DNA from 4 places in the Neorhizobium sp. NPDC001467 genome. Region 2 is predicted to be linked to each of the others. Evidence: predicted binding sites of a transcription regulator. Region 2 holds the regulator's gene; each other region holds the start of a gene.
The links. Region 2 encodes LexA, which represses DNA repair genes until DNA is damaged. Its sites were predicted from a motif close to TGTTCNNNNTGTGTTCNG; they were not measured.
Positions count from the first base shown of each region.

Region 1: ACQKKX_RS04165 (ATP-dependent helicase) is a predicted target of LexA. The motif match lies at 1,645-1,662, and genes of this name have one in related genera.
Region 3: ACQKKX_RS16955 (DNA recombination protein RmuC) is a predicted target of LexA. The motif match lies at 3,847-3,864, and genes of this name have one in related genera.
Region 4: uvrA (excinuclease ABC subunit UvrA) is a predicted target of LexA. The motif match lies at 3,417-3,434, and genes of this name have one in related genera.

Region 1 covers NZ_JBNNPS010000001.1:837,809-843,162, reverse strand. The annotation lists gene ACQKKX_RS04175 (efflux RND transporter permease subunit) at 1-197, opposite strand, end outside; gene ACQKKX_RS04170 (efflux RND transporter periplasmic adaptor subunit) at 221-1,396, opposite strand; gene ACQKKX_RS04165 (ATP-dependent helicase) at 1,704-4,211, shown strand; gene ACQKKX_RS04160 (metallophosphoesterase) at 4,253-5,011, shown strand; gene ACQKKX_RS04155 (alpha/beta hydrolase fold domain-containing protein) at 5,285-5,354, opposite strand, start outside.
Region 2 covers NZ_JBNNPS010000003.1:209,044-214,397, reverse strand. The annotation lists gene pdhA (pyruvate dehydrogenase (acetyl-transferring) E1 component subunit alpha) at 1-279, opposite strand, end outside; gene ACQKKX_RS09510 (FtsB family cell division protein) at 465-782, opposite strand; gene eno (phosphopyruvate hydratase) at 963-2,237, opposite strand; gene kdsA (3-deoxy-8-phosphooctulonate synthase) at 2,378-3,226, opposite strand; gene lexA (transcriptional repressor LexA) at 3,465-4,184, shown strand; gene ACQKKX_RS09490 (ComEC/Rec2 family competence protein) at 4,165-5,354, opposite strand, start outside.
Region 3 covers NZ_JBNNPS010000009.1:128,936-134,289, reverse strand. The annotation lists gene trmB (tRNA (guanosine(46)-N7)-methyltransferase TrmB) at 9-710, shown strand; gene ACQKKX_RS16970 (DUF1150 family protein) at 789-1,046, opposite strand; gene ACQKKX_RS16965 (Hsp20 family protein) at 1,091-1,516, opposite strand; gene ACQKKX_RS16960 (ribokinase) at 1,638-2,537, opposite strand; gene ACQKKX_RS16955 (DNA recombination protein RmuC) at 2,594-3,814, opposite strand; gene def (peptide deformylase) at 3,976-4,488, shown strand; gene fmt (methionyl-tRNA formyltransferase) at 4,560-5,354, shown strand, end outside.
Region 4 covers NZ_JBNNPS010000011.1:112,236-117,589, reverse strand. The annotation lists gene gyrA (DNA gyrase subunit A) at 1-1,470, opposite strand, end outside; gene ACQKKX_RS18315 (MarC family protein) at 1,689-2,318, shown strand; gene ACQKKX_RS18310 (single-stranded DNA-binding protein) at 2,706-3,272, opposite strand; gene uvrA (excinuclease ABC subunit UvrA) at 3,555-5,354, shown strand, end outside.

The DNA.
Region 1 (5,354 bases), on a different contig from region 2:
GAGGCGCCGTCATAGGTGGTGCGCACGCTGATGACCGGTTGGTCGACGTCCGGAAGTTCGCGCACTTCGATACCGACGAGGGCCGCCAGACCGGCGACCACCAACAGCGTGTTCAAGACGGCAGCGAGCACCGGGCGACGCACGAACAATGCCGTGAAACTCTTCTGGCTGTCAGCGCTTTTGCCGTGGCCGGACATGTGTTCGCTCTCGTCGTTGATGCTCATCGGCTGGCGACCTCCGGCGTCTTTTCACCGGCCACGCGCACCGTGCCGTTTTCGCGAACACGTTGCAGGCCTTCGGTCGCGACCATGTCGCCCTCCTTCACGTCCCCGGCGACGAGAATGGCGTCGGGATTGCGCTGAATGATGCGCACGCGGGCCTTCACCGACTTCTTGTCGACGATCTGCCACACGAACGAGCCCTTGCTGTCCCACTGGACCGAAAGCGGATCGACGGAGGCATAGGTTTCGCCGGGAAAACGCATCGTTACGCCGAACGACATGCCGGCGCGCAGAAGATCGTCCTCGTTGTCGATCTTGGCCCGGATCCGGATGGTGCGGCTGGCCGGATCGACACGGTTGTCGACCGCCTCGACTTCGCCCTCGAACACGCGGCCCGGACGCGAGGCGGACGTCGCCTCGACCGGCATGCCGACCTTGACCTGCACGGCAAACCGTTCCGGCGCCCAGAAGTCCACCAGCAATTGCTCGCGGTTATCCAGCTGAACGATATTGCTCGTGGTGGTAACGTTGTCGCCGATATTGACAGCCACGATGCCGACAATGCCATCGATCGGCGCCACCACGGAACGGCGCTTCAATGCCAGTTCGGCATTGGTGAGCGTCAGCTGCGCGGTTTCCTTGGCGATCTGCGCATCGAGAACCTCGAGACGCGAAAAGCTCTTCAGCGCCGAATAGCTGTCCGACTTTTCGCGGGCGCTGCGCAGCACGACCTGTGCCTGATCGCGCACGATGATCTGCTCATCATCGTCGAGCTGGGCAAGAACCGTGCCCTTGCGGACGCGATCGCCCGACTTCACGTGAATTTCGTTGATGGTCCCGGAGGCCTGCGGCATGACGATGACCGACTGGATAGCCTCGCCGCTGCCGATTGCCGACAACTGGTCGTTGACAACACCCTTACCAACGGGGCGTGTAGCGACCAGAACCGTTTGCTGCCCACCGCCGCCGCGTTGGGTCCCGGCTGGCGCCCTGCTGCCGGAGGACGGCTCCGCCGAGACGGGTTCGCTGACGGCCGGATTGATCTTGGCGACGGCGCCTTCGGGAACACCCATCGCAACCAGCGTACGGCCGGCGTCTGCCGACAGCCACACCCAGAGACAGAGGCCTGCAAGCAACATCGCCGCCGAGATCACGAGCTGGTTTCCGATCCGCATGCATTTCTCCGGCATTCAAGGTAAGTAGGCAGGTCGCACGGCTACAATTATGTTCGCTTCGGCCGTTCCGCGCAATGCTTCGCAGCCGACCTTACCGATTTGTAACCTCGCGAAATTGCAAGCATATGTCGGCTGCGGATGTCCGCTTGGAAAACTACGGGCGGCTATGACCATCACCCGCCCGGCGCCAGCGGTTTTCACTTTACCCGGCGCCGGGTCTGAAAAAGTCCACAGTCACGGCGCAGCGTTGGAATGAAAGCAGAACATCTTTCTGGCCTTTCGGTTCCGAATCACTACATTGGCGCCCATGAGCAATAGTTTCGACGATATTCCGTTCTTCGATGAAGAGCCGGAACCCCGCCGCCAGCCGCAGCGCGGCCGGACTGAGGATGCCGCCAGCCCAGCCGCGGGCGGTCTTGGCATCGCGGCGCGCGCAATGGCCGCCCGCGATCAGAACCGGCCTTCCATCGACTACCTGTCGGGCCTCAACCCGGAACAACGCGAGGCTGTCGAGACGACAGACGGCCCAGTCCTCGTTCTCGCCGGTGCCGGCACCGGCAAGACGCGCGTGCTGACAACCCGCATCGCCCATATTCTGGCGACCGGAAAAGCATGGCCGAGCCAGATTCTTGCTGTCACCTTCACCAACAAGGCGGCACGCGAGATGAAGGAGCGCATCGGTGTTCTCGTCGGCGGCGCGGTGGAAGGCATGCCGTGGCTGGGCACATTCCATTCGATCGGCGTGAAACTGTTGCGCCGTCATGCGGAGCTGGTAGGCCTTCGCTCGGACTTCACCATTCTCGACACCGACGACGTCGTGCGGCTGATCAAGCAGCTGATCCAGGCCGAAGGTCTCGACGACAAGCGCTGGCCGGCCAAGCAGTTCGCGGGCATGATCGACGGCTGGAAAAACAAGGGGCTGCTTCCGCCAGACATCCCGGAAGGCGATGCCCGCGCCTTTGCGAACGGCAAGGGCCGCGAGCTCTACGCTGCCTATCAGGCGCGTCTGCGCACGCTGAACGCCTGCGATTTCGGCGACCTTCTGCTGCATCCGATCGCACTGTTCCGCAAGGCGCCGGATCTGCTCAAGGAATATCACGAGCGCTTTCGTTACATTCTGGTGGACGAGTATCAGGACACCAACACCGCGCAGTACATGTGGCTGAGGCTGCTTGCGCAGCGGCCGAAGGGCGTTCCGCAGAATGTCTGCTGCGTGGGTGACGACGACCAGTCGATCTATGGCTGGCGTGGCGCCGAAGTGGACAATATCCTGCGCTTCGAAAAGGATTTCGTCGGCGCCAAGGTCATCAAGCTCGAGCGCAACTATCGCTCCACGGAGCATATTCTCGGCGCTGCCGGTCATCTGATCGCCCACAATGAAGGACGCCTGGGCAAGACGCTGTTTACCGACCGTCAAGAACCGGATGACGAGAAGGTGCAGGTGCACGCCGCCTGGGATTCCGAAGAGGAAGCGCGCGCAGTCGGCGAGGAAATCGAGCGGCTGCAACGCGGCGACAGCACCGATGGCAAGAAGCACGCGTTGAACGACATGGCGATCCTCGTGCGCGCCTCCTTCCAGATGCGCGAATTCGAAGACCGTTTCGTCACGCTCGGCCTCAATTACCGCGTCATCGGCGGTCCGCGCTTTTACGAGCGTCTCGAAGTGCGCGATGCGATGGCCTATTTCCGCCTCGTCTGCCAGTCCTCCGACGATCTGGCCTTCGAGCGCATCGTGAACACGCCCAAACGCGGACTAGGCGATACGACCATCCGTAACCTGCACGACTATGCCCGCACGCGCGACATTCCCATGCTTGCCGCAGCAGGTGATATCATCGAGACGGACGAGTTGAAGCCGAAGGCGCGCAAGGCGCTGTTCGACGTCGTCCAGAGTTTCAAGAACTGGCAGGAACGTCTTGAAACCGTTCCACATACCGAGCTGGCTGAACAGATACTTGAAGAGTCGGGCTATACCGACATGTGGAAGAACGACAAGTCGGCGGAGGCGCCAGGCCGTCTCGAAAACCTCAAGGAACTGGTCCGCTCGATGGAGCAGTTCGAATCCATGCGCGGTTTCCTTGAGCATGTTGCGCTGGTCATGGATGCGGAGACTAACGAGAACCTCGATGCCGTCTCGATCATGACGCTGCATTCGGCCAAGGGGCTGGAGTTCGACACCGTGTTCCTTCCCGGCTGGGAAGAAGGGCTTTTCCCGCACCAGCGCGCGCTGGACGAAGGCGGTCGCTCCGGCCTGGAGGAAGAACGTCGTCTCGCCTATGTGGGCCTTACACGCGCAAAACGCCGCTGCCATCTCTGGTTCGTCTCCAACCGGCGCATCCACGGCCTGTGGCAATCGACTATGCCATCGCGTTTCCTTGATGAATTGCCGCCGGCGCATGTCGATGTCGCCGAACCTTCCGATAGCAGCTATGGCGGCTATGGCGGGCGCGGCGGCTATGGCCAGTCACGCTTCGACAAGGCCGACCCCTTCGCCAATTCCTACGCAACGCCCGGCTGGAAACGCGCCCAGGCCAACAAGACGGATGCCACCCGCGACAATTGGGGTTCGCGCTCCGGCCATGCGGTCGAGCGTATCGGTTACGGTGAAACGGGGCCACGCGGCCGCATGATCGAAGGCGAACTCGTGGCCAAATCGGTCGCAAGCACGCCTTCGAAATTTGCCGTCGGCGACCGGGTGTTCCACATTAAGTTCGGAAATGGCAACGTGGCGGCGATCGAGGGCAACAAGCTGACCATCGAATTCGACCGCGCCGGGCAGAAGCGCGTGCTCGACGGCTTCGTCGAGAAGGTGTGACGCGAAAATAGAGAGCGAGGTCGGGCGTGAAAATATGGGTCATGTCCGATCTGCATCTGGAAGCGTCGCCTATGCGGCTGCCGTTGAAAATCCCGCAGGCGGATGTATGCGTCTGTGCGGGCGACCTGACCATCCACGGCATCGTGCCGAGCCTGCGCTGGCTCCATGATCATGTTTCCTTCCGCATGCCGGTGGTGTTTGTCGCAGGCAATCACGAATTTTACGACGCCGTTTTCCGCGACAGTCTGCAGGCTGCACGCGAGGCCGCACCTCTGCTTGATGACATCCATTTTCTCGACGGCGGTACGGTGACGCTTGGCGGTACTCTTTTTATCGGCGCGACGCTGTGGACGGATTTTGCGATGCTGGGCGATGCGCAGGCGGCCATGGCGCTCGCAGGCGAGCGGATGAACGATTACCGCCGCACTCTTTATCTACAGGATCCGCCACAACCCTTGACGCCGGCCCTTACCCGCGAAAAACACGTGGCCGATCGGGTAGCCATCGAACATGCGCTGGCAGCCACGCCGAAGGACGGACCGCGGGTCGTGGTGACGCACCATCTGCCAAGTCGTCTGTCGCTTCCCGAACGTCAGCGTGAAAGACCGATCTCGGCGGCCTATGCTTCGGACCTCGAAGAGACAATCCTTGCCGCAAAGCCCGATTTGTGGATCCACGGCCATGTCCACGTCGCCTGTGATTACCGGATCGGCGAGACGCGCGTCCTTGCCAACCCGCGTGGTTATCCCGGCGAGCGGACGCATACGCTGTTCGATGCTGGCCTCGTGGTGGAGGTCTAGCGCACCTCGCAGCTAATCTGAGCCATTCTGCCGGCGCCGATTAGCGAAGGGCATACCTTGGGGTACGTTCGGGCCGATCGCCTCTGCCCCTGACGGAAAGATGCCCGCCCCTCCTTCCTTCTGATCAAATGCGGGGTTGATTGATACCGGCCGCCTATTCGTTCGGCCGGCTTGGCCGTATGCTTTGGCTACCACACGCGCCGGCCGAACGGAGAGCCGACTCCGTCTAAGCCAACAGAATGGCGCAGATTAGCTGCGACCCGCTCTAGCGCCTCAGCGCAATCCCTGCCGGTGCAGGAAGGCGTCGACATCCGTGGTATAGACGCCCGGCCGACCGAGATCG
Region 2 (5,354 bases):
CACTTGATCACCCTCCTTCTGCGCCATCTGCATGCCGACGACGACAGCCTCCTGGCCGATATAGAGGTGGCAGAAACCGCCGATGAAGCCCATGCCGTAAAGCTGGCCGGCCTTTTCCTCGAAGCGGCGGATAAGCAGCATTTCACGGTAGGCGTGAAGCTCGTCGTCCTTGCCGAAGTCCGGCATGTTGCGGCCGGTGAATTCCTTGGAAACGGATTTGTTTGCAGACTTTGCCGCGGATCTGCGGCCGGACGTGGACGCGGTTTTAGCAGGCGCCATCGATCCCTCCCTATGTACTGCGCTTATCGAATGAGGGCTCGCCTAAGCCAGTAGGCGCGCCCCCGTGTCGAGGCGTAACATAGGGGCAAAAGCGCGCCCCAGCAATGCCATATTTGCATGGCTCACATGATTGATAACGCGCTGTAAATACACACTATTTTCGACTTAACTAGAATTCGGTTAAGTCAAGGATTGCCGTGAAAAATGACAATCTCGTCCGCCCGCGAAACGTTAAGCTGGTAACGCGCCGTCTCATCGAGCATGTCGCGCTCCATCGACCCGTCGCTGAGCAGCGCCACCTGACGCTCCAGCGCCTGGCGCTTCTGCGTCAGCTTGGCAAGGTCGTCAGCGCGCAGGACGCGCTGGCGCTCGAATTCTTCCGTGGCAATCAGCCCGAGATCGCCGTGGACCGAATGATAGCCGAAATAGGAGAGAAAAGCGACCGTGATGGCCGGAAGGACAAACCGGCCCAGTTTTCTTGGCTTATGCTGCTTCGTCCACATGCTCGTCTCGACATCCCGTCACGCAATAATCAGACAGACATTCGCAGAACTTGCTTAAGCAATCGTTGACCATGTCTCGCCGGCTTCGCGCTGCGAAAAAGCCCGCGACCTGAGGCGCGGGCTCCGACGGCTGGATGCAGGGACGGTTGGTTGCGGGTGGGCCTCGCGACCCTGGCAATATCAGCCCTTCAGGATGGAGCGGCCGGCATAGATTGCCTGCGGGCCAAGCATTTCCTCGATGCGGATCAGCTGGTTGTACTTCGCCAGACGATCCGAGCGCGACAACGAGCCGGTCTTGATCTGTCCGCAATTGGTGGCGACGGCGAGATCGGCAATGGTCGAATCTTCGGTCTCGCCCGAACGGTGCGACATGACGGCGGTGTAACGCGCCTTATGTGCCGTCTCGACGGCGTCGAGCGTTTCGGTCAGCGAACCGATCTGATTGACCTTGACGAGGATCGAGTTTGCGGTGCCCATCTTGATGCCGTCGCGCAGACGGGCCGAGTTGGTGACGAACAGATCGTCTCCGACCAGTTGCACCTTGTCGCCGATCTTGTCGGTCAGGTACTTCCAGCCAGCCCAATCGTCTTCGGCCATGCCGTCCTCGATCGAGATGATCGGGTAGCGACCGGCGAGTTCCGCCAGGTAATCGGCCATGGCTTCCGGCTCGAGCGTGCGGCCCTCGCCTTCCATCTCGTACTTGCCGTTCTTGAAGAATTCGGTCGAGGCGCAATCCAGGGCAAGGAACACGTCCTCACCCGGCTTGTAGCCGGCCTTTTCGACAGACTTCATGATGAAATCGAGCGCTTCCGGCGCGCTCTTGAGGCCCGGCGCAAAGCCGCCTTCGTCGCCAACATTGGTATTGTGACCCTGAGCGCCGAGTTCCTTCTTCAGGACATGGAAGATTTCCGAGCCGATGCGCACGGCATCCGCCAGCGTTTCCGCACCAACCGGCAGGACCATGAATTCCTGGAAATCGATGGGGTTGTCGGCATGGGCGCCGCCATTGATGATGTTCATCATCGGGACCGGCAGGACGTGGGCGGCTGCACCGCCAATATAGCGGTAAAGCGGCAGGCCGGACGATTCGGCGGCAGCCTTGGCGACGGCAAGCGAGACGCCCAGAATGGCGTTGGCGCCAAGGCGTGACTTGTTCGGCGTGCCGTCGAGCGCGATCATGGTCTTGTCGACATGGATCTGGCTTTCGGCGTCGAAACCGCCAATGGCGTCAAAAATTTCAGTATTGACGGCCTCCACGGCCTTCAGCACGCCCTTGCCGCCGTAACGGCTGCCGCCATCGCGGAGCTCGACGGCTTCGTGCGCGCCGGTAGAAGCGCCCGAGGGGACGGCGGCACGGCCCATCGTACCGTCTTCGAGATAGACGTCGACCTCAACGGTCGCGTTGCCGCGGCTGTCGAGGATTTCGCGGGCAATGATATCGGTAATGGCGGTCAATGGTCTCTCCTCAGGTTGACGTCATGCGGTCACTGAAAATGGCTCACATTCAATGACAGGGCAATTACAGGTCGGCTCTTTTACAGCCCGGATGTGTCGGCTTTGGATGGGGGCAAGGGGTCACATACCGCCCCCGCGCCTTATGCAGCCTTGGCAATGGCATCGAGCGCCAGCAGCTTCTCAAGCAGCTTCGGCATATCCTTCAGATGCACCATATTGGGCCCATCCGACGGTGCATTATCCGGATCCTCATGGGTTTCGATGAAGACGCCGGCAACACCGACCGCCACTGCGGCGCGCGCCAGCGTTTCGACGAATTCGCGCTGCCCCCCGCTCGAACCGCCCTGCCCACCCGGCTGCTGCACGGAATGGGTTGCATCGAACACGACGGGCGAGCCGAGCGACGCCATGATCGGCAGCGAGCGCATGTCGGACACCAGCGTATTGTAACCGAACGAGGCGCCGCGCTCGCACAAAAGGACGTTGCCATTGCCGCTTTCCGTGAACTTGGCCTGTACGTTCTTCATGTCCCACGGTGCCAGGAACTGGCCCTTTTTGACATTGATGGCGCGGCCGGTCTTTGCGGCAGCGACCAGAAGATCGGTCTGACGCGACAGGAAGGCTGGGATCTGCAGAATATCGACCGTCCGGGCAACGACCTCGCATTGCTCTTCGGTGTGAATGTCGGTCAGCACCGGAAACCCGAATTCCGCCTTGAGATCGGCAAAGATTTCCATCGCACTTTCCAGCCCGATGCCACGCTTGCCGGCAATCGAGGTGCGGTTGGCCTTGTCGAACGAGGATTTGTAAACGAGGCCGATGCCGAGCTTTTCGCACAGTTCCGACAGCGTGCCAGCGATCATGAAAGCATGATCCCGGCTTTCCATCTGACAGGGGCCGGCAATGAGCGAGAGCTTCTTGCTATTGGAAAACAGGACCTGCTTGGCCCCCTCGCCGACGGTTACTTCGGCCTTGGCGCTGACAGCCATGTTCACTCCTCAAAAGCACGTCAAATATCCAAGCATGGGATCACGGCTGATGTCGTGGTCGCCTTGTTCGTAACCGCGTCATTAGCAGCAAGCATCGCGCATGTCACGGCAAGATAGATCATCCCGCCCTTTGCGCAGAAAGCTACGGCTTTGCCGCTCCCAATTTTATGCTCTTGCGGAACACACATGGAACATATAGTGTCTGTTCTGGATTTGTTTCCGATTCAAGGACCCGGCCATGCTCACCCGCAAACAGCAGGAACTGCTTCTGTTTATTCACGAACGGATGAAGGAGTCCGGCGTTCCTCCGTCTTTCGACGAAATGAAGGATGCACTGGACCTGGCGTCCAAATCGGGCATTCATCGATTGATCACGGCGCTGGAGGAACGCGGCTTCATCCGGCGTCTGCCGAACCGCGCCCGTGCGCTGGAAGTCATCAAGCTGCCGGAGGCCTATAATAGCGCGCCGCAGCCGCGCAAGCCTTTCGCACCAAGCGTCATCGAAGGCAGTCTCGGCAAGGTGGCACCGGTAAAGCCGGCCACGTCACCGCCGGCCGTCAACGATCGGATGTCGGCAACCACCGTGCCGGTGATGGGGCGCATCGCAGCCGGTGTGCCGATCTCGGCAATCCAGAACACGACGCATGAAATCGCCGTGCCGCCGGAAATGCTCGGTAACGGCGAGCATTATGCTCTGGAAGTGCGCGGCGATTCGATGATCGAGGCCGGCATTCTGGATGGCGACACCGTCATCATCCGCAACGGCAATACCGCAACGCCGGGCGATATCGTCGTGGCGCTGGTCGATGATGAAGAGGCGACGCTCAAGCGGTTCCGCCGCAAGGGCGCATCGATTGCACTCGAAGCTGCCAATCCCGCCTATGAGACGCGTATTTTCCCGCAGGAACGGGTCAAGGTGCAGGGAAAGCTGGTCGGCCTCATTCGCCGCTATCATTGAAATCGGTTGCGCCGACGAGGGACCGCAGCGGTTCCTGCAGGCCCGCGTCATACAGGTTGCGTCGCCAGTCATAATGGCGGTGCCTGTCCCATGATCGGGCCGCACCGGCTTTGGCCGCAGCCACGGACCATCCGCGCGGATCGGCGGATCGGTTGAAACGAATTTCGAGCGCGCCTGTGCGTCTCAGCGCCTCACCATTGATCATCATTGCGCCGGATCGGCAGCGTGGGTAACGGGCACGCGCAGCGATGACGACCTGCGCCACATCGCAGGCCGCTCCGGCAAATCGCGCATCCTCCACTACGGCAATTGTCGGACCATTGGGCGGATGCGCTACGCACCATGAGCGCCCGGCGCAGGTAAAGGCGTTTGCTCCGGTAGCGAGTGCCTTTTGCATCGACTGCCGAGCACGGGTGATTTCTTCCGGTGTCAGTGGCGGCCGACGCGTGGCTGGCGCTTTCGGCGTCGCGCTTACCCCGAACTGATCCTTGACCTCTCCGGTCGCCGTTGGCGTAACTTCCGCCTTGGCCCCCGCGCTGGGCTTTGGCGCCATCACGGACTTGGTGCCGACAATGGGCTTTGACGCGATGTCTGCCTCGGCTCCTGTGCCGACCACGTCCACCGTCACAGGAGCGCCCTCCGTTCCGGTCGCTTCGCGGTTCCCGGCTTCTCCGTCTGTCAAGGTCACGCTAAGTCCCGGTTCGTTCCCTCCTGTCAACATTGCAGTGGATGCAACGGAGACGGCGTTTGTCGTTTTCGTACCGGGCGTCGCCTCCTGTGCGGGCGCCTTTCGCACATCGGTCGGTCGCTGCGGCCTGGGTTCAAAGGCTCGGGATTGTATGGCCACGGCCTTCGAGGCGCCTGGTTCCGAGACATCAAGCAATGTCGGGGGCGTGGCCTGCGGCAAGGAAAGAGCATGTTTCCATTGCGCATAAATGAAGTTCGGTGGGCGCGTGCGGCTAGCTGCCACTTCGCCCGCATTTAGAATGGCGACAAGGCTGGCATCCTCGGAAACAAGGAGGTCGGGCGCCGGCTCCCGCCTGGCCTGCCACGACAGCAACAATGCGGCGGCAACCACCGGAAGCCCGATGACGGACAGGCGGGTGCGCGGCAGGGTGAGCACCAGGAAACCGAGCGTTGCGACCGGAAGGAAGGCCGCGGGTTGGCGGC
Region 3 (5,354 bases), on a different contig from region 2:
GACCGACCATGACCGAACCGTCCCATCCGACACGTGCGACCGAAGCCTTCTTCGGCAGACGCAAGGGCAAGCCCCTGCGCGAGCGCCAGGCGGAAACGATGGAGACGGTGTTGCCGGCACTGGCCGTCGATCTGGCAGTCGAGGCGCCGAGGGATCTTACCGATCTCTTCTCGTTCCCGCCGCAGCGCCTGCGGCTGGAAATCGGCTTCGGCGGCGGCGAACACCTTGTGCATCGCGCTCAGGAAGAGCCGTCAACCGGTTTCGTCGGCGTCGAGCCCTTCGTCAATTCCATGGCGAAACTACTCGGCCGTGTCGGCGAGCTCGGGCTCAACAATGTGCGTGTTTATGCCGATGATGCGACGCAGCTTCTCGACTGGATGCCGGACGCCTGCATCGACCGTATCGATCTTCTCTATCCCGATCCGTGGCCGAAGAAGAAGCACTGGAAGCGTCGGTTCGTTTCGCAGGTCAACCTGACCCGCTTTCATCGCGTGCTCAAGCCGGGCGGGCTGTTCTGCTTCGCCTCGGATATCGATACCTATGTCAACTGGACACTGACGCATTGCCACGAGCATGGCGGCTTTGAATGGCAGGCGAGGGAACCCGCCAACTGGCTGACGCCCTTCGCCGGCTGGCCCGGCACGCGTTACGAGGCAAAGGCCAAGCGCGAAGGACGATCGTCCGCCTATCTGACATTCCGGCGCGTCTGAGGCGTCGGCCCGCAGCGGCGATGCGGGAGGTCAAGGCGCGAATGCTGCAAGCCGCCGCGCTTGTCCTCCTGGTCTGTCTTAGTGGAGGCTGACGGTACGCAACTCGTCTTCGGCAGCCTTGAAGAAGGTGCTGGAACGGTTGTCGCTGAGCAGGATCGGCGTGCCGTCGGCGCCAAACAGTGCCCAAAGGTCGAGAGCGGGATCGATTTCGGGGGCTTCCGGAAAGCAGCGGGAGACCTCTTCGGAGCGCACCTTGCGGATATAGCCGACTTCACCGGCCCCGAGATCAACGAGTTCATTCTGCGTCAAGCGCGCAGTTGCTTCTTTAAGCAGCATTCCGGCCTCCAGGTTGAGGGCATTTCGGCATTGTCGCCGTTGACCTACTGTGAGACAGAAATGTTAATTTTTCGCACCATGCGTTCAGGTTCGGGACGGATCAGATCGACCGACAGCAAGCCATTACGCAGACCAGCGCCGCCCACCTGCATTCCGTCCGCCAGCACGAAAACGCGCTGAAACTGGCGTGCGGCGATACCGCGATAGAGATAGTCGCGATCCGGCACTTCGACCTGCCGGCCGCGAATGATCAACTGGTTTTCCTCGACGGTAACGTCGAGCTCTTCTTCCGCAAACCCCGCCACGGCAATGGTGATGCGCAAACGCTCGACGCCGCGGCCGTCCGGCGCGATGCGTTCGATATTGTAGGGTGGATAACCGTCATTGGCCTTGGCCAGACGTTCGATGGTCTTCTCCATCGCGTCAAAGCCCAGAAACAACGGGCTCGCAAAGGTCGTGCTTCGGCTCATGTCCTTCAGTCCTTGAATTCAAGCGACCCTGTCCGCACCCGAAATGGCATGCGGCCGTGACATTCATATGGGAAATTTCAGCGCGCGCTGCAAGCGTCGCTGCGCCGACAGCGGCGAGCGATCAAAGATGTGCGGCAACCTCGTCGGCGCTCGGGATAGAGGGCTGCGCACCGGCTTTCATGCAGGCAAGCGAGCCGGCGATGGCGGCGCGGCGCAGCGCGTCGGGAAAGTCGAGCCCCTGTTCCAGTCCGGACACCAGATATCCGCAAAACGTGTCGCCGGCGCCCACCGTATCGACGGGCCTGATATCCAGCCCTTTGGCCGTGTGGATGACGCCGTTGCGGATGGCAATGACGCCTTCCCCGCCAAGTGTGACGATCAATGCCTGGCCCCGTTCGGAATGCCATTCCCGCATGGCGCTCTCGCGTGCGTCGGCCTGCGTGATCGGACGGCCGACCAGCAGGGAAAATTCCGTCTCGTTGGCGATGACGATATCGGCAAGCGTTGCCAGTTCGGCGGCCTGCGGCGTCAAAGGCGCTGTGTTGAGAATGCTGACGATATGTTGGGCGCGCGCGGAGAGCAGGGCCCGCTCGACGCTGGCTGCAGGAATTTCCAGTTGTAGCATCAACAGGCTTCCGGCCCTCATCGTGCCGACCGCCCTGTGTGCCTGATCGTCGTCGATCGTGCCGTTTGCGCCCGGCACGACGACGATCATGTTTTCGCCGTCGCCGCCGACCAGAATCTGCGCCGTACCGGTCGGAGCATCGCTGCGGGCAACGGCGGTCAGGTCGACGCCGGCCTGATCCAGCAGTTCCAGAGCCGGCCCGGCAAATTCGTCCTCTCCCACCGCACCGGCCATGCGCACGCCGCTGCCTGCGCGCCGTGCCGCCAGTGCCTGATTGGCGCCCTTGCCGCCGGCGGCTGTGGCAAAGCCGGTGCCGGCCACGGTTTCACCCGGCTGCGGCAGACGCGGCGTGGTGGCGATAAGGTCCATATTGATGGAGCCGAGAACAGTGATCATGACATGCCTGCGCGCGTTCTGGAGCAAAAATCTGCGGCGGACACTGCCCGACCGCGTTAGTCCTCGTCAACCACTCTCAGCTTGAGAAGGCCAGTGCGGTTCTCGATCCCTGATTTCGGCTGTAGCCTGGCGCTCTCCCCGTCCGCCTGATGCGGGGCAGGAGCCTCAAGCTCCAGCGCGCTGATCCTTGTGCCGCGACGGTTCAGCTTGTCGGAAGAGGTGAGGATCTGCTCGACGTCCTTCTGGGCAGCCAGGAAATGGCTCTGCAATTTCCGCGTCCTCTCGTCCAGCCGACCGAGGTCTTCCATCAGAAGTGCCACTTCGCCCTGGATCAGATGGGCCTGTTCGCGCATGCGCTGGTCCTTCAGTACGGCCTGGATGACCTGAATGGACAGCATCAGCAGCGAGGGCGAGACGATGACGATGCGTGCGCGCTGCGCCTTCTGCACCACGCCTTCGAAATGTTCATGGATCTCCGCAAAGATCGATTCTGACGGCACGAACAGAAAGGCGGTATCCTGGGTCTCGCCGTGAATGAGGTATTTTTCAGCAATGTCCTTGATGTGAACTTCAAGATCGCGACGAAACTGCTGGCCGGCATTGCGCCGCAGATCCGCGTCGGTCGCCTCGCGAAACACGTTCCAGGCTTCCAGCGGAAATTTCGCATCTACAACGAGCGGAGGTGCGCCATTGGGCATGGCAATCGTGCAATCCGGCCGCGTGCCGTTGGAAAGCATGGTCTGAAACCCGTAGGCCCCCTGCGGCAAGGCGTCGGCAACGATCGTTTCCATCCGCCCCTGACCGAAGGCGCCGCGCGTCTGCTTGTTGGAAAGGATCGCCTGCAGCCCGACGACATCCTTGGCCAACGTCTGGATATTGTTCTGCGCGGCATCGATCACGGCCAGCCGTTCCTGCAGGGCGCGCAGATTGTCGTGGGTGGATTTCGTCTGCTCGGTGATCGTTGCTCCCAGCCGGTGGCTCATGCCGTCAAGACGCTGGTTGACGGCGCGGTTGAGTTCCGCCTGGCGATGGCCAAGCGCCTCTCCCATGGCTGCCATCCGCCCCTGCATTTCCGATTGAAGCCTCAACATCTCACCCAGTCGGGCATCGGCTTCCATCGCCCGGCGCGCCGTTTCCTCCCGCTCGCGAACGGAAGCGCGCCGACCGGATACCAGAAGCACGAGAGTGAACAGGAACACAAGCACGGCGAAACCGGCTGTTGCCGCTAGGAGGGGATTGGCGAAGAGCATTGCCGAGAGAGACTGTTGGGTTTGCATTTCTCAAGCCTAGCACATTTGTGCAGCCTGGAAAGATCAAAACAGGAACAAAGAACTGCGTCCAATCCGAGTGGGGCCGCTTTTCGTCTCACGCACGCCGGTCATGGCACGGAATGCAATTTTTGTTTTCCAGTTCGACAAGATGGGATAATGGGAAGGCCATGACGATCAAGCCGCTTATTATCCTGCCCGACCCTGTGCTGCGCACGGTTTCCGCTCCCATCGAACGTGTCGACGACGAGGTGCTGAAGCTTGCCGACGACATGCTGGAGACGATGTATGACGCGCCCGGCATTGGCCTTGCCGCGATCCAGATCGGTGTGCCGCGCCGTCTTCTGGTGATCGATATCGCCAAGGAAGGCGATCCGGCCCAGCCGATGGTGTTCATCAACCCGGAAATCGTGAAATCCTCGGATGATCGTTCGGTCTACGAGGAAGGCTGCCTGTCGATCCCGGAATATTATGCCGAGGTGGAACGCCCGGCGACCGTGACGGTGAAACATATCGGTCGTGACGGCAAGGAGCACATGCTCGAAGCCGATGGCCTGCTGGCGACCTGTTTCCAGCACGAACTGGATCATCTGAACGGCGTTCTCTTCATCGACCATATTTCGCGGCTGAAACGCGAGATGGTGATCAAGAAATTCACCAAGGCCGCCAAGGCCAAGGTCTGACTGCGGCGCTTCAGGATCGGGGTGACAGTGCTTCGGTCCCACCATGCCCATGACCAACGACGGGTTCGACCATGTCTCTTCGCATCATCTTCATGGGTACGCCGGACTTTTCCGTGCCGACGCTGCGGGCCTTGAAGGAGGCCGGGCACGAGATCGTCGCCGTGTACAGTCAACCGCCACGCCCGGCGGGCCGGCGCGGGCTTGATCTTACCAAGTCGCGGGTGCATCAGGCAGCTGAACTGCTCGGCACTCCGGTGCTGACGCCATTGAATTTCAAGGCCGAGGAAGACCGCGAGACGTTCCGGGCATTCAACGCCGATGTCGCCGTCGTCGTCGCCTACGGGTTGCTCCTCCCGGTCGCCATTCTCGAAGGCACACGGCTCGGCTGCTATAATGGTCACGCCTCGCTTCTGCCACGCTGGCGCGGGGCCGCGCCCATCCAGCGCGCCATCATGGCCGGCGACGACAGGACCGGCATGATCGTCATGAAGATGGAGAAAGGCCTCGACACCGGGCCGATGGCTCTGACGAAGGAAGTCGAGATCGGCGAGGCAATGACGGCTGGCGAACTGCATGACCGGCTGATGCGGGTCGGTGCCCGCGCCATGGTGGAAGCCATGGAGAAGCTTGAAGCCGACGACCTGCCGCTGACGCCTCAGCCGGAAGAGGGCGTTCTCTACGCCGCCAAGATCGACAAGGCCGAAACCCGTATCGATTTTTCGAAGCCGGCGCGCGACGTCCATAACCACATCCGGGGACTGTCACCCTTTCCGGGTGCGTGGTTCGAGCTGGACGTCAACGGCAAGCCTGAACGGGTGAAGGTCCTCGCGTCTGCCCTCGCCGAAGGACAAGGGCAGCCTGGCGAG
Region 4 (5,354 bases), on a different contig from region 2:
GATATCGAGATAATCGCTGATCTCGGCGCCGATCTTGTTCAACTCGTCGGCGATTTCGTCGCGGCCGAGTGCGGTCAGGCGGGCCAGACGCAGTTCGAGGATCGCACGCGCCTGCTCTTCCGACAGGTTGTAGGTGCCGTCCTCGTTGATCTTGTGACGCGGATCATCGATCAGGCGGATCAACGGCTCGACGTCATGCGCCGGCCAGCGGCGGGTCATCAACTGCTCGCGCGCGGTCGCCGGATCCGGCGCCTTGCGGATCAGCGCGATCACTTCGTCGATATTGGCAACCGAGATCGCCAGACCGACCAAGACATGCGCGCGCTCGCGCGCCTTGCGCAGCAGGTATTTCGTACGCCGGCTAACGACCTCTTCGCGGAAGGCGACGAAGGCACGCAGCATGTCGAGCAGCGCCAGCTGTTCGGGCTTGCCGCCATTGAGCGCAACCATGTTGCAGCCGAACGAGGTCTGCAGCGGCGTGTAGCGGTAGAGCTGGTTCAGGATGACATCGGCATTGGCATCGCGCTTCAGCTCGATGACGACCCGGTAGCCCTCGCGGTCGCTTTCGTCGCGCAGGTCGGAAATGCCCTCGATGCGCTTTTCCTTGACCAGTTCGGCCATCTTTTCGATCATCGTCGACTTGTTCACCTGATAGGGAATTTCGGTGATGATGATCTGTTCGCGGTCCCCGCGCATCGGTTCGACGGTGGCAACGCCACGCATCATGACCGAGCCTCGACCCGTTTCGTAGGCTGAGCGAATGCCGTTCTTGCCGAGGATCATGGCGCCGGTCGGAAAATCCGGTCCCGGAATGATTTCCATCATTTCCGGCAGTTCCATAGCCGGATTATCAATCAGGGCGATACAACCGTTGATGACCTCGCTCAGATTATGCGGCGGAATGTTCGTCGCCATGCCGACGGCGATGCCGCCCGCGCCGTTGACCAACAGGTTCGGGAATTTTGCCGGTACGACGACGGGCTCCGACAGCGTGCCGTCGTAGTTGTCGCGGAAATCGACGGTCTCCTTGTCGAGGTCGTCAAGCAGCGAATGGGCAGCCTTTTCAAGCCGGCATTCGGTGTATCGCTCGGCGGCCGGAGGGTCACCGTCGACAGAGCCGAAATTGCCCTGACCATCGATCAGTGGCAGGCGAAGCGACCAGTCCTGCGCCATGCGCGCCAGTGCGTCATAGATCGCCGTATTGCCGTGCGGGTGATATTTACCCATCACGTCCCCGGTCACGCGGGCACATTTGACGTATTTCTTGTTCCAGTCGATACCAAGTTCGGACATGCCGTAGAGGATACGGCGATGAACCGGCTTCAAGCCGTCGCGGACATCCGGAAGAGCGCGGCTGACGATCACGCTCATCGCGTAATCGAGATAGGAGCGCTGCATTTCCTCCATGATCGAAATGGGTTCGATGCCGGGTGGCAGCTTTCCGCCGCCGGGTGTGCTTTGATCAGTCAAATCGGTTAGGATCCTGTTCGGAATCGGTTGACGCTTTATAGCGGAAGGCTGCTCCAGACGCCAATTTCGGGACGTGTTGTGAACAGGCTTTTACAGGTTATCGGCGGCCTCGGCCATCTTTGTCTGTGGAGAGCGCCCGCGAATGGGGTTTCCCCCATGAACGGCCTGTCCTAACAAGCTTTCAGATTGACGGCAAGCATGCGGGAACAAGGCTTTAGATGGTAACGATCGACACGATCCTCAACGCGCTGACGACATTGCTGGTCACGCTCGACCCACCCGGCCTGGCGCCGCTTTTCGTCGGCCTGACGGTCGGCATGGATGCCGCCCAGCGGCGCCACGTCGCCATGCTTGGCACCGTTACCGCTTTCGGAATTCTGGCCGGTTTTGCGCTGGTGGGCGCGCAGCTTCTCGGTTTTCTCGGGATTTCCATGGGCGCCTTCCGTATCGCGGGCGGCCTGCTTCTGTTCTGGATCGCTTTCGAGATGATCTTTGAACGCCGCAATGATCGCAAGGAGAAGACCTCCGAGACGGCGGTGACGGTGGATCACATCCGCAACATCGCGATCTTTCCGCTGGCCCTGCCTCTGATTTCCGGGCCTGGCGCTATTTCGGCGACCGTGCTCCTGGCCGGCAGCTTCAGCGCGCCGCTCGATCGCGCCATCCTGATTGCCGTTCTCGGCGTCTCCATGCTGGCCGTCTTCGCGGCGCTGATGATCGCCCCTGCCCTGGATCGGTTTCTCGGCATCACAGGCCGCGCCCTGCTGACACGCCTGCTCGGCGTTATCCTTGCTGCGCTTTCGGTACAGTTCGCCGTGGACGGTATCCGTTCGGCCTTCAATCTATAGGCCTCTCACCCCCGATGGGCGATCTTACGAACTGCCGCTGCGTGACGACGCAGGGTGAGGTGTTGGCTGCATGTTCGCTCATCTCGAGAATGCGCTGGGAGATCGCGTCCACCAGGAAAGCCGCCAAAGAGGGCGAACAGATGACCGGCACAAGCACTGGAGCGCGGGGAGATCAGTCAGGTTGAGATTGCCTCTGCTACGCCGACAGACCAGGCTGCCACGGCTACGCCGTCAATCCGGGAAGTCGCGAAGACGTCGTGGATGAGGGCCAGTACGTTCCCCACATAGCCGTCTCGTGGTGACCGGCATGATAGGCTTTCGCCGTACCGTCCTGACCCGCACCTTCCTACACTGATCACGAAAAAGGCGCCTCGCGGCGCCTTATCATCAGAACGGAATATCGTCGTCGAGATCGCGGGAAAAACCACCGCCACCGCCGGAGGACTGGCCGCCGCGGTTGCCGCCGCCGGACGGACGACCGTAATCGTCTCCGCCACCACCGTAACCGCCGCCAAAGTCGCCGCCGCCACCGTAATCATTGCCACCGGCGGAACTGCCGCGACCGCCGCCATAACCACCACGGTCACCGCCGCCCTCGCCGCCGCGCCCGTCAAGCATTGTCAGGGTCGAGTTGAACCCCTGCAGCACGACTTCAGTCGAATACCGATCCTGCCCCTGCTGGTCCTGCCATTTGCGGGTCTGAAGCGCGCCCTCGATATAAAGCTTGGCGCCTTTCTTCACATATTGTTCGACGACCTTGCAGAGCCCCTCGTTGAATACCACGACGCTGTGCCACTCGGTCTTTTCCTTGCGCTCGCCGGAATTGCGGTCACGCCAGCTTTCCGACGTGGCAATCCGCAGATTGGCGATCGGACGGCCGTCCTGGGTCCGACGGATTTCGGGATCGGCGCCGACATTGCCGATCAGGATCACCTTGTTGACGCTACCTGCCATGATAAATCACCTCGTCCGCCGCCAGCGCGGCTCAAATTCAATGGGTCACCTTAGACTATCCGGGCGGTGCGATGCGACCTCGAGCACGGTAATCCACAAGCAAAAGTCGGAACCGGCAATTCGCGTTTCGGTCCCCTCAAAAATTGTTCTTTATTTGTTCTAGTTTATTCCTATAGTCAAGTCAACGGAATCGGGAACGACCTGCGCATGGTGTCGTTTCCACCTCGACACCTGAATTTCAGTCACTACATAGGGAGCCATCCCTCCCATCAGGCTTTGGCAATGAGCGAACTCAAGACGATCTCCATTCGTGGCGCGCGTGAACATAATCTCAAGGGTATCGATCTCGATCTGCCCCGAAACTCGCTGATCGTGATGACCGGCCTGTCCGGGTCGGGCAAGTCGTCTCTCGCCTTCGACACGATTTACGCTGAAGGCCAGCGGCGCTATGTCGAGAGCTTGTCGGCCTATGCCCGGCAGTTCCTCGAAATGATGCAGAAGCCGGATGTCGACCAGATCGACGGCCTGTCGCCCGCAATCTCGATCGAACAGAAGACGACCTCCCGCAACCCGCGCTCGACTGTCGGCACCGTGACCGAAATCTACGACTATATGCGCCTCCTGTTCGCGCGCGTCGGCACTCCCTATTCGCCCGCGACGGGCCTGCCGATCGAAAGTCAGACGGTCAGCCAGATGGTCGATCGCGTCCTCGATTTCGAGGAAGGCGCCCGCCTTTACATCCTTGCGCCGATGATCCGCGGTCGCAAGGGCGAGTACAAAAAGGAACTCGCCGAGCTGATGAAGAAGGGCTTTCAGCGCGTCAAGGTCGACGGCCAGTTCTACGAAATCGCCGACGTGCCGCCGCTCGACAAGAAGTACAAGCACGATATCGACGTCGTCGTCGACCGCTTGGTCGTGCGCGCCGATATTGCCGCCCGCCTGGCCGACAGTTTCGAGACTTCGCTGAAACTCGCCGACGGGCTGGCAATCGCGGAATTTGCCGACAAGCCGCTGCCCGCCAGCGAAACGGCGGCCGGCGGTTCGGCCAACAAGTCGCTCAACGAGACCCATGAGCGTGTGCTGTTTTCCGAAAAATTCGCCTGCCCGGTCTCCGGTTTCACCATCCCGGAAATAGAGCCGCGCCTTTTTTCGTTCAACAATCCCTTTGGCGCCTGCCCGACCTGCGACGGTCTCGGCTCGCAGCAGAAGGTGGACGAAAACCTGATCGTGCCGGAACCCGGTCGCACACTGAAGGACGGCGCCATTGCGCCATGGGCGAAATCCTCGTCGCCCTATTACAACCAGACGCTCGAAGGGCTGGGAAAGGTGTTCGGCTTCAAACTGTCCGATCGCTGGGAAAAGCTGTCCAGAGAGGCACAGAAAGCCATTCTGCAGGGCACCGAGGAGAAGATTGAATTCAGCTACGCCGACGGCGCCCGCTCCTACAAGACGACCAAGACATTCGAAGGCATCGTGCCGAACCTCGAGCGCCGCTGGAAAGAGACCGACAGTGCCTGGGCGCGTGAGGAGATCGAGCGCTATATGTCGGCAGCGCCCTGCCCGGCCTGCGCCGGCTATCGGCTCAAGCCCGAAGCCCTCGCGGTGAAGATCAACAAGCTGCATATAGGCCAGATCACCGAGATGTCGATCAAGACGGCGCGCGACTGGTTCTCCGCCCTGCCCGACCATCTGAACGCCAAGCAGAACGAGATTGCGGTCCGCATCCTCAAGGAAATTCGCGAGCGTCTGCAGTTTCTCAACGATGTCGGCCTTGATTATCTCAGTCTGTCACGTAATTCCGGCACTTTGTCGGGCGGCGAAAGCCAGCGCATCCGGCTGGCATCGCAGATCGGATCGGGCCTCACCGGCGTTCTTTATGTTCTCGACGAACCGTCGATCGGCCTGCACCAACGCGATAATGCCCGCCTGCTCGAAACGCTGAAACATCTTCGCGATATCGGCAATACCGTGATCGTCGTGGAGCATGACGAGGATGCGATCCTGACGGCCGACTATGTCGTCGACATCGGTCCCGCTGCCGGCATTCATGGCGGGACCGTCGTTGCCGAAGGCACGCCGAAG